DNA from 3 places in the Chryseobacterium sp. CCNWLW53 genome. Region 1 is predicted to be linked to each of the others. Evidence: riboswitches for the same ligand, from Rfam matches in the RefSeq annotation. Region 1 holds a riboswitch; each other region holds the start of a gene.

Region 1 (3,287 bases):
CTAAATATTATGTCGAAAGGACTTTACAGCAATGGCTGACTGAATATAAAATTGATGGATTCCGTTGGGACCTGACAAAAGGGTTTACCCAAAACTGTTCTGCAAATGATGAAGCCTGTACTAATGCATATCAGCAAGACAGGGTAGATGTTCTTAAATATTATGCTGATAAACAGTGGGGTATTGATCCGAATTCCTATATGATCTTCGAACATTTGGGAACCGATGCAGAAGAGCAACAGTGGGCCAACTATAGAATTGCCGAAGGAAAAGGGATAATGCTTTGGAATAAGCAGACTGAGCCTTACAACCAAAATACAATGGGCTATAAGGAAAACAGTAACTATGACAGAATGAACCACAGTCTTCATGGGTTTACCAATATGCATGCTGTAGGATATGGGGAAAGTCACGATGAAGAAAGATTAATGTTTAAAAACCTTGCGTATGGTGCGGTTAATGGAAATTACAACGTTACCAATCTGAACACTGCTCTTGAAAGAATGAAAACTTTCGGAGCAACATTCTTTACCATTCCTGGTCCGAAAATGATCTGGCAGTTTGGAGAGTTGGGATATGAATTCAGTATCAACCGATGCGCAGATGGTACCATCAATGATGGATGCAGAATTGATGAAAAGCCTGTTGCCTTTACTTTAGGATATGATACCAACGCCAACAGAAAAGCAGTGTATGATACTTGGGCTAAAATTATCAATATCAGAAATACCTATCCGGTTTTCAAATCCAAAACATATACTGTAGAGTCTAACAATCTTACCAACGATCCTGAAGGCCTGATCACCAGAATTTATGTATATGACAATTCAATAGCGGGAATGAAGAATGTGGTAGTTTTGGCGAATTATACCACTGCCGCTCAAAATGTTGTTCCTTACTTCCCTTATACAGGGCAGTGGCAGAACCTGATGGATAACTCTGTTTCTAATATTGCTTCTACAACAGCTCCTATTACCTTACAACCGGGAGAGTTCAGAATTTTTGGAAATTACGCAGGGGCACTGTCAGCATCTGATGTAAATGCTGCGAATAAACTCTCGCTTCAGATTGCAGATAATCCTGTGAAAAACGGTGTGGCAAAATTAATATATCACAAAGCCAAAAACGGAGAGATTGTTATTTTTGACATGAGCGGTAAAAAATTGGATTCCATTAAATTAAATACCGAAAACGGAACTTATGAATTGAAAGCGAATTACCCGCCGGGGACCTATTTGGTTCATCTACGGTCTGAAACAGGCACTGCCATTCAGAAGATGATTATTAAATAACAAAAGAGGGACGATAAACATCGTCCCTCTTTTTTATAAAACACTACAGAATATATAAATCTAATTTTTGCCAATTAAAAATATTAGTCTACTTTTGCAGTAGATTTATCAAGAAAGGTGGAGGGATTTGGCCCTATGAAACCTTAGCAACCTGCACGACTCTAAAAAGTGTAAAGGTGCTAATTCCAACCCAGTTTGGGGAAGATGAGAAAAGTCAATATTCTGACAACAATTCCATTTCTTGAAGTCTTTTATAGCTGCGGATGAGGTCCGTGGGGAATATTTATGATTAATTTATAAGGACAAAGATGAAAAAGTTAAGCCTGTCTGTTATACTCCTGGGAGCTGTTTTGGTGAACGCACAGGAACAGGAAAAAGGAAATCAGATCGAAGATATAATTATCGTAGGAAACCGCAATACGAAAAGGACAAAACTGGAAACACCGGTTCCCGTAGATGTTATCAATATAGAAAAGCTGCAGAAATCTGCACCACAGACTACGGTTCAGGATCTGCTGAATTATGTGATTCCATCATTTAATTCTGTAAGGCAGTCAGCATCTGACGGGACAGAACATATTGATCCTGTAAGCCTAAGAGGAATGGGGCCGGATCAGGTTTTGGTACTCATCAATGGGAAAAGAAGACACACCACTTCACTGGTCAATTATCAGAATACCGTTGGAAATGGCTCTGTAGGAACAGATCTCAGTACAATTCCGGTAATCGCTATTGACAGGATAGAAGTGTTAAGAGACGGGGCAGCTGCACAATATGGTTCTGATGCCATTGCAGGAGTAGTTAATATTATTCTTAAGAAAGATATAGGAGCATCAGCTTCAGCATCCTATGGAATTAGCGGAAGAAATGATGGTGAAACCTATCAGGCCGGAATCAATTACGGATCTTCTCTTGGGAAAAAGGAAAGTTATATAAACCTTTCATTGCAATTGAGCCACAGAGGAAAGACCACAAGAACTCAAAATCATGATCTGGACATTTTCGGAGATAATTTTGCCTATGAATTTGCTAATGATCCTATCGCGGCCAGAGCTGCTGATGATCAGATTATTAGAGAACGAGGCCTCACCAGGGATGACTTTAATTTTCAAATCGGGGATGCACAAATCAGGCAGGCCCAGTTGTTTTTTAATTCTGAATACCCTTTAAGTGAAAGCTTTAAGCTGTATTCCTTTGGAGGTTTCAGCATTAAAGAAGGAAAAGGCTTCGGTTTCAGAAGGCTTCCCGGAGAAAAAGATAATGTAGTTTCTTCTATCTATCCAAACGGATTTCAGGCCTCTTTGAACTCGCAGGTTTACGACTTTTCTTATGCTGTAGGGGCAAAATATAATGTTAACAACTGGTTGCTTGATGTAAGTAATACTTTCGGAAGCAATACTTTCAATTATAATGTAGACAATACCAATAATGCATCTTTAGGGGCGAAATCTCCAACGAGCTTTTATGCAGGAGCGCACAGCTTTCTTCAGAATACGGTGAATCTTGATGTTTCTAAAAATCTGAATCAGTTTAATATAGCATTTGGGGGAGAATTCCGTTTTGAGCAGTACGAGATCAAACCGGGAGATGAAGCTTCCTACACCCGGTATGATATCAATGGAAATCCTGCGGTTCCCGGATCTACCGTGGAGGGGAATGGCGGCTCACAATCATTTATCGGTTTTTCTCCGGACAATGCTTTAAAGAAATCCAGGAATTCAACAGCCGTATATGCTGATGTTTCTTATGATATCGCTAAAAAATTGAACATAGATCTGGCAGGAAGATTTGAAAATTATTCGGATTTTGGAAATACGCTGAATGGAAAACTGGCCGTGAGATATGAATTTGTAAAAGATTATGCAATACGGGCATCAGTAGGAACTGGCTTCAGGGCTCCATCGCTTCAGCAGCAGTATTTTAATAATTCCTATGCCGACATCTCCACTTCAGGATCGGGAATTGTCACCAAAGGGATTTTCAGGAATGACAGTG
Region 2 (3,287 bases), 770 kb from region 1:
TGATAGAACTGTTTGTTCCAAAGAAGCCCTGCAAACGCCTGCCGTTGAACATTCCTTTCATCCTCATTCGTCGTTTCGCTCTGAATCTCATTGTAGAACTCATCCGTCTCGGCAATTCTGGTATTGAAGATCTCATCAAATTGATCAAAAGGTTCATCTGTTTCATCGGGACATAGCCTGAAATCAAAAATTTTGGACTGTCCCGCTCCAATCATTTCATCAATAATAAAAGATGCTTTGGTACCCCTTTTTTCAGGATTTACCGTATTACTTCCATAAATGATATGATCATTTATTCCATCTTTAAAATAGGTGTTTCCCGGATAAGGAGCTCCATATAATTTTGGGGTATTGGTTTCATTTTCACAGAAAGTACTTTTAGCCGCAAGATTTCTTGAATAGAGTTTTTTGATCGAAATGCTGTCGTGATTAATATCAATACATCCGTCATAGGAAGCATTCATTTGGCCCTTATATGTATTGTAACCCCATTTCCAGTTATTTCGGAACCAGGCGGTTGGAGCTATAACGATGGGAGCATCCTGCCGGCTTCTGTTGTGAACTGTTACTCTTGCAAGAATATCATTGTGGTCTCCCTTACAATATTCAATGAAAATATCGAAATATTCATCGTTATTAAAAATTCCCGTATCAAATATCTCATATTCAGGTTCCTTTTTGCTTCTCCTACCATTTTCTGCAACAAGATCATCGTAAGGAAATGCATTGATCGGATATTTATACACCATTTTCATATAGCTGTGGGTAGGTGTATTATCTAAGTAATAAAAGAGTTCTTTGATATCCTCTCCGTGATTACCCTGAGGATTGCTTAAACCAAAAAAGCGCTCTTTTACAATTTTATCTTTTTTGTTCCAAAAGGAAAAGGCAAAACAGAAAATCTGCTTTACATCGGAGATTCCAGCGATCCCTTCCTCGCCCCATCGGTAGGCATAACTTTCTGCATTATTATGGTTGGCGTAATGCCAGGCATTTCCGTTCGGGCTGTAGTCTTCGCGTACATTTCCCCATTGCCGGTTGCTGACGTATGGACCCCAGTTTTTCCATTTAGAATCTTGTAATCTTTCTTTTTCAACAGTCATATTTCATCACTTTTCAAGTACGAAGTTAGTTTTTTTGAAAAATAATTCCAATTCCTTCCGCCTGAAGAATTATTAACATAGCCTTGAAACACTTATTATTACACGGTTTTTTAATATTAAATATTTTTTCTTTTAAAATTTAAAAGAAAAGACTTATCTTTGCCGAGCGTTCATTCAAATATTGAAAATGTTATCAAGAAAGGTTGAGGGATTAGACCCTATGAAACCTTAGCAACCCTTTGTGCAAGCAGAGAAGGTGCTACGTTCTACCAATTTATTTTGGACAGATAACTTACTGAAGTTCTTTTCAGCCATTCCTGTGGCATTTTCAATTGTATTAAAATAATAGAATTGAAAACAGAACTAAACTATATTAATCTTTCGTATCGTACCTATTCCCAGAAGGAATACCATATCCCGTTGACTTATCAGATCTTCGGGAAAGACTTGTTTACAGCACCTGTTATATTGGTAAATCATGCTTTAACCGGAAATTCAAATGTTTCCGGTGAAAAAGGATGGTGGAAAAAGCTGATCGGTGAAAATCAGGTTATTGATACGACTCAATATACCGTTCTGTGTTTCAATATTCCCGGAAACGGATATGATCATTTTTTAATTGACGAATACGAAGACTTCACGCCTTCAGATATTGCAGAAATATTCCTGAAAGGGCTTGAAGCTTTACATATCAAAAATCTGTATGCCATTATCGGAGGTTCACTCGGAGGAGGGATTGCGTGGGAAATGCTTGCCAAGCAACCACAGTTGGCGGAGATCTTCATTCCTATTGCCTGCGATTTTAAAACGCACGACTGGCTTCATGCGCAGTGTCTGGTTCAGAAATTTTTACTGAACGGAAATGATGAGCCCCTGCAGAAAGCAAGAATTCATGCTATGCTGTGTTACAGAACACCTCAGTCCTTAAATGACAGATTTCAAAATAGATACGATCAAAAAAATCAGCGGTTAGAGTCCGAAGATTGGCTGGTTTATCACGGAAATTCATTAAACGAAAGATTTAGTTTAAAATCCTATAAACTGATGAATCACTTGCTGATGAATATGAACACTGAAGAAGAGCAGTTAACAAAAATCAGTGCCCGAATGCACTTAATTGCAGTAGATACAGATTTATTTTTTCCCGCTTCAGAAATTCGAATGTGCTTTGATCAGCTGAAAGAGAAAAAGAAAGAGGTTTTCTATCATGAAATACAGTCAATTCACGGGCATGATGCCTTCCTAATGGAATACGAACAATTAAATACTATCATAAAAAATATTTTGTAGAATGAGAAATGCTAACGAAATAAAGTTTTTAAAGAACAGATCAATCATCAAATTTGAAGGAGAAGATTTCCTGGGTGAAATCGGGATCGACGGAAGAATTTTTAAAGCGCTTACTTTGGCGCGCATCAGTGTAGGAGTGATCTCCCAACAGGCTATTGAAAACGGAATATCTATTCTGGTAAATGAGGCCGATGCAGAAAAAGCAGTGACTTGCCTGATCGATGAGTTTGAAGCAGAAAGGAAATCAGGAAAGGTTTCACAGATTTACAGCATCAATAATGTTTCCGTACTTGGGTTTGTGGCGGAAGATTTCAATAAAGTACTTGCAGAATTAGCCAGAAATAATGTCTTTCCACTTCTTCTCAACCAGGTTGCGGCCGAAAAGAGAGTGAATATTGTCGTTACCTCTTCCCAGGATGAGAAAACGAAGAATATCATTGAATCCGAAATTTTCAAAAAGCCTAAGACCGTTCACTTGGCAATCATTGGTCACGGAAATGTAGGCAAGACTTTAATAGAGCAGGTTTTACAATCTTCTGAAGAAATCAAAAGACGTAAAAAAATAGATCTTAAAGTGGTTGCAGTAGCCAATTCAAGAAAAATTGCATTCAATAAAAAAGGTTTTAATACAAATTGGAATGATGAGGTTTTAACAGCAGAACATCCGTCAAATGTTGAGGAATTAATCAACTTCTCAAAAGAAAACCAGCTGGAAAACCTGATCGTGGTAGATAATACGGCAAGCAAAGATTTTGTGAAAAATTACCATGCACTGGCTGAAAACGGTTTTGATCTGGTTTCATCCAACAAAATTTTCAATACTCTTCCAATAGAAGAATACCGTAAACTAAGATATACGTTGAGCAAAAATAACAGACGTTATCTCTATGAAAC
Region 3 (3,287 bases), 630 kb from region 1:
AATCAATGGTTCCAAAACCACCAACCCGAACTGGGAAGCTCAGGGACTGAATTCTGAGAACTTCATTATGTTCAACCTTACTGAAAAACTACAGATCATCGGAGGTACTTGGTACGGAGGTGAAATGAAGAAAGGGATGTTTGCCATGATGAATTATTACCTTCCATTGAAAGGAATGGCTTCCATGCACTGTTCTGCCAACGTAGGTGAAGAAGGTGATGTAGCGCTTTTCTTCGGTCTTTCCGGGACTGGAAAAACAACTTTATCCGCGGATCCTAAGAGATTCCTGATTGGTGATGATGAGCACGGTTGGGATAATAATGGTGTATTCAACTATGAAGGAGGATGTTATGCTAAAGTTATTGACCTTTCAGAAGAAAAAGAACCGGATATTTTCAGAGCGATCAAAAGAGATGCACTTCTTGAAAACGTAGTGGTAAACAACGGAATTGCTGACTATAAAGACGGATCTATCACAGAAAATACAAGAGTATCTTACCCGATTTATCATATCAACAAAATTGTTCTTCCTTCTAAGGCAGGACATGCTAAAAAGATCGTTTATCTTTCTGCCGATGCATTTGGAGTATTGCCTCCGGTTTCTATTTTAGATGAAAACCAGGCACAATACCACTTCCTTTGCGGGTACACTTCCAAACTGGCGGGTACAGAAAGAGGAATTACTGAACCGGAACCATCTTTCTCTCCTGCGTTCGGAGAAGCTTTCCTTACCCTTCACCCAACCATGTATTCTAAAACATTGATCGGAAAAATGAAGGAGCACGGAGCTAAAGCTTACCTGGTAAATACGGGATGGAACGGAACTGGAAAGAGAATTTCTCTTAAAGATACCAGAGCAATCATTGATGCAATCATTGACGGTTCTATTGAAAATGCTCCTAAAGCTCAGGTTCCGATTATGAACCTTGAAATTCCTACACAGCTTCCAAATGTTTCTGAAGGCATCCTGGATCCTAGAGAAACATACAGCAGTGCTGCAGAATGGGAAGAAAAAGCAAGAGATCTTGCGACAAGATATATCAAAAACTTTGAACAGTATTGCGATACTGAAGAAGGGAAGAAGTTAATTGTTTCAGGACCACAGCTTCAGCAGCAGACTACTTAATACAGCAAAAGCCTCATCACCCGATGAGGCTTTTTATTTTAATGATATCAGAAATGTCATGCTGAGCGGAGCCAAAACATCTTATCCAAAAACATTGCAATTCTGTTTATTATTTCAAGCTTAAAATCGCTAGTCTGTACCCATCCATTCCAAAGCCGGACAATACCGCATCCGTATTAGCTGCCGTAACAGATTTCTGACGGAATTCCTCTCTTTTGTAAATATTACTGATATGAACCTCTATTTTCAGTTTTCTGATGTTTTTCAGGCAATCCGAGATAGCATACGAATAATGAGTATAGGCTCCGGGATTAATTACCAAAGCATCAAAGTCATCTTCCTGTAACCTGTTGATAATCTCTCCTTCAATGTTGGACTGATAATAACTTAATTCATGAGATGGAAATTCAGTTTTTAATTTTTCCAAATAATCCTCCATAGAAATATTTCCATAGATTTCAGGTTCTCTTGTTCCCAGTAAATTAAGGTTCGGGCCGTTTATAATTAAAACTTTCATGTTATAAATTTAAATAGTTTAGTTTGATTATAGAACTTTTTTTTGTACTAATTATCCATTTTGATTCTTTGTATTATATGTAATGATATTTGTCATGTTTAAATATTTCGTAATTCTATAACTCTTTGAAATTCTAAGTTTTGAATAAAATTTAAGTTAATTTTTGGAAATATTTCATAATAAAATTTAAAGTCTACTTGTTTTGTAGACTAATTGTTTTTAGATTTGCAAACATATTTCGATCGGCTTATAAAGAAAGATGGAGGGAACTGACCCTGTGAAATCTTAACAACCTGCCCTGGGCAAGGTGTTACATTCAGCCTATAAAGGAAAAATAAGCACTTGGTTTATCGTATTGAGCGATGCCCTTTGCTGTCTTTTCTGCAAAGGGCAAGTTTTCAATATATGATAAATAAAATTGATTATGATTAGTAAAAATTTAATTAATTCTAAAGTTTGGATTCCACCTGTTGCTGTATTTTTCTTAGGAATAATGGGCGTACAGGCTCAGACCCAAACTAAAAAAGATACGGTTAACGAAAAGGAAATCGATGAAGTGGTTGTCATTGCTTATGGTAAGGCTAAAAGAACAAGTTATACCGGTTCAGTAGCTACCATATCCAGTGATAAAATCAATAACAGACCGGTTACCAATATTACAAAAGCGCTGGAGGGGCAGGTTCCGGGAATTCAGGCAGTAAGTGCCTCCGGACAGCCGGGTTCTACTGCTTCTGTGAGAATAAGAGGGGTTGGCTCCATAAGTGCTTCAAGTGATCCGTTGTATGTGGTAGACGGAATTCCTTTTGACGGAAACATCAATTCCATCAGCCCCAATGATATTGAATCCATCAGTGTTTTGAAAGATGCAACGGCAAGTTCATTATATGGTTCAAGAGGAGCTAACGGGATTATTATCATCACAACAAAATCTGGTAAGAAAGGAGAATCAAGAATCAATTTTAATATCAGTCAGGGATTTTCCAGCAGAGCGGTAAAGGATTATAAGCAGGTAAGCACGGATCAATATTTTCAGCTGTATTGGGAAGCATTGAGAAACGGGTATAAATCGGGACAGATCACTTCTCAGCAGGCAGCACAGATGGCGAGTGATAACCTGACAACTGCTTTGGGAATCAATCCTTACGGAGCTGGTTTTCCCAACCCTGTAGGGACAGACGGAAAGCTTGTTCCCGGAGCAAAAGCATTGTGGAATGATGACTGGAGAGATATTCTTCAAAGAACAGCTTCCAGAAGCCAGGTGGATTTTGATATCAGTGGAGGCAGCGAGAAAAGCAATTATTTCTTTTCATTAGGATATCTTGATGACAAAGGAATTGCTATAGAATCTGGATTTCAAAAATTTTCCACCAGGTTAAAAATTAATTCGGAAGTAAAAAAATGGCTGAATGCAGGTGCTAATTTAAGCTATACCAACAGTATTCAGAATGCGCCGCCGTCTTCAGATTCGAGAACAGACAATATCATTAATGCGGCAAGGGTAATTCCGTCTTTCTATCCGTATTATGAAAGAAATGCAGATGGAAGCTATGTGCTGGATGCTGGAGGAAATAGAATTTATGATTTCGGGAAATACCGGCCTACAAGTGCATTGCAGAATCAAAATGCAGCGGCAACACTGCCTCT

Evidence for each region. Region 1 has a riboswitch for S-adenosylmethionine ahead of V6R96_RS04240 (TonB-dependent receptor). Riboswitches for the same ligand answer to the same signal wherever they lie in the genome.
Region 2: another riboswitch for S-adenosylmethionine. It lies ahead of V6R96_RS00595 (alpha/beta fold hydrolase); the one in region 1 lies ahead of V6R96_RS04240 (TonB-dependent receptor).
Region 3: another riboswitch for S-adenosylmethionine. It lies ahead of V6R96_RS01315 (TonB-dependent receptor); the one in region 1 lies ahead of V6R96_RS04240 (TonB-dependent receptor).

What each region holds. Positions count from the first base shown of each region.
Region 1 covers NZ_JBAOJR010000001.1:898,871-902,157, forward strand. The annotation lists gene V6R96_RS04235 (alpha-amylase family glycosyl hydrolase) at 1-1,292, shown strand, start outside; SAM riboswitch class I at 1,395-1,503, shown strand; gene V6R96_RS04240 (TonB-dependent receptor) at 1,601-3,287, shown strand, end outside.
Region 2 covers NZ_JBAOJR010000001.1:128,722-132,008, reverse strand. The annotation lists gene V6R96_RS00600 (MGH1-like glycoside hydrolase domain-containing protein) at 1-1,103, opposite strand, end outside; SAM riboswitch class I at 1,291-1,397, shown strand; gene V6R96_RS00595 (alpha/beta fold hydrolase) at 1,455-2,393, shown strand; gene V6R96_RS00590 (ACT domain-containing protein) at 2,395-3,287, shown strand, end outside.
Region 3 covers NZ_JBAOJR010000001.1:270,358-273,644, reverse strand. The annotation lists gene pckA (phosphoenolpyruvate carboxykinase (ATP)) at 1-1,126, shown strand, start outside; gene V6R96_RS01320 (type II 3-dehydroquinate dehydratase) at 1,236-1,643, opposite strand; SAM riboswitch class I at 1,888-1,984, shown strand; gene V6R96_RS01315 (TonB-dependent receptor) at 2,068-3,287, shown strand, end outside.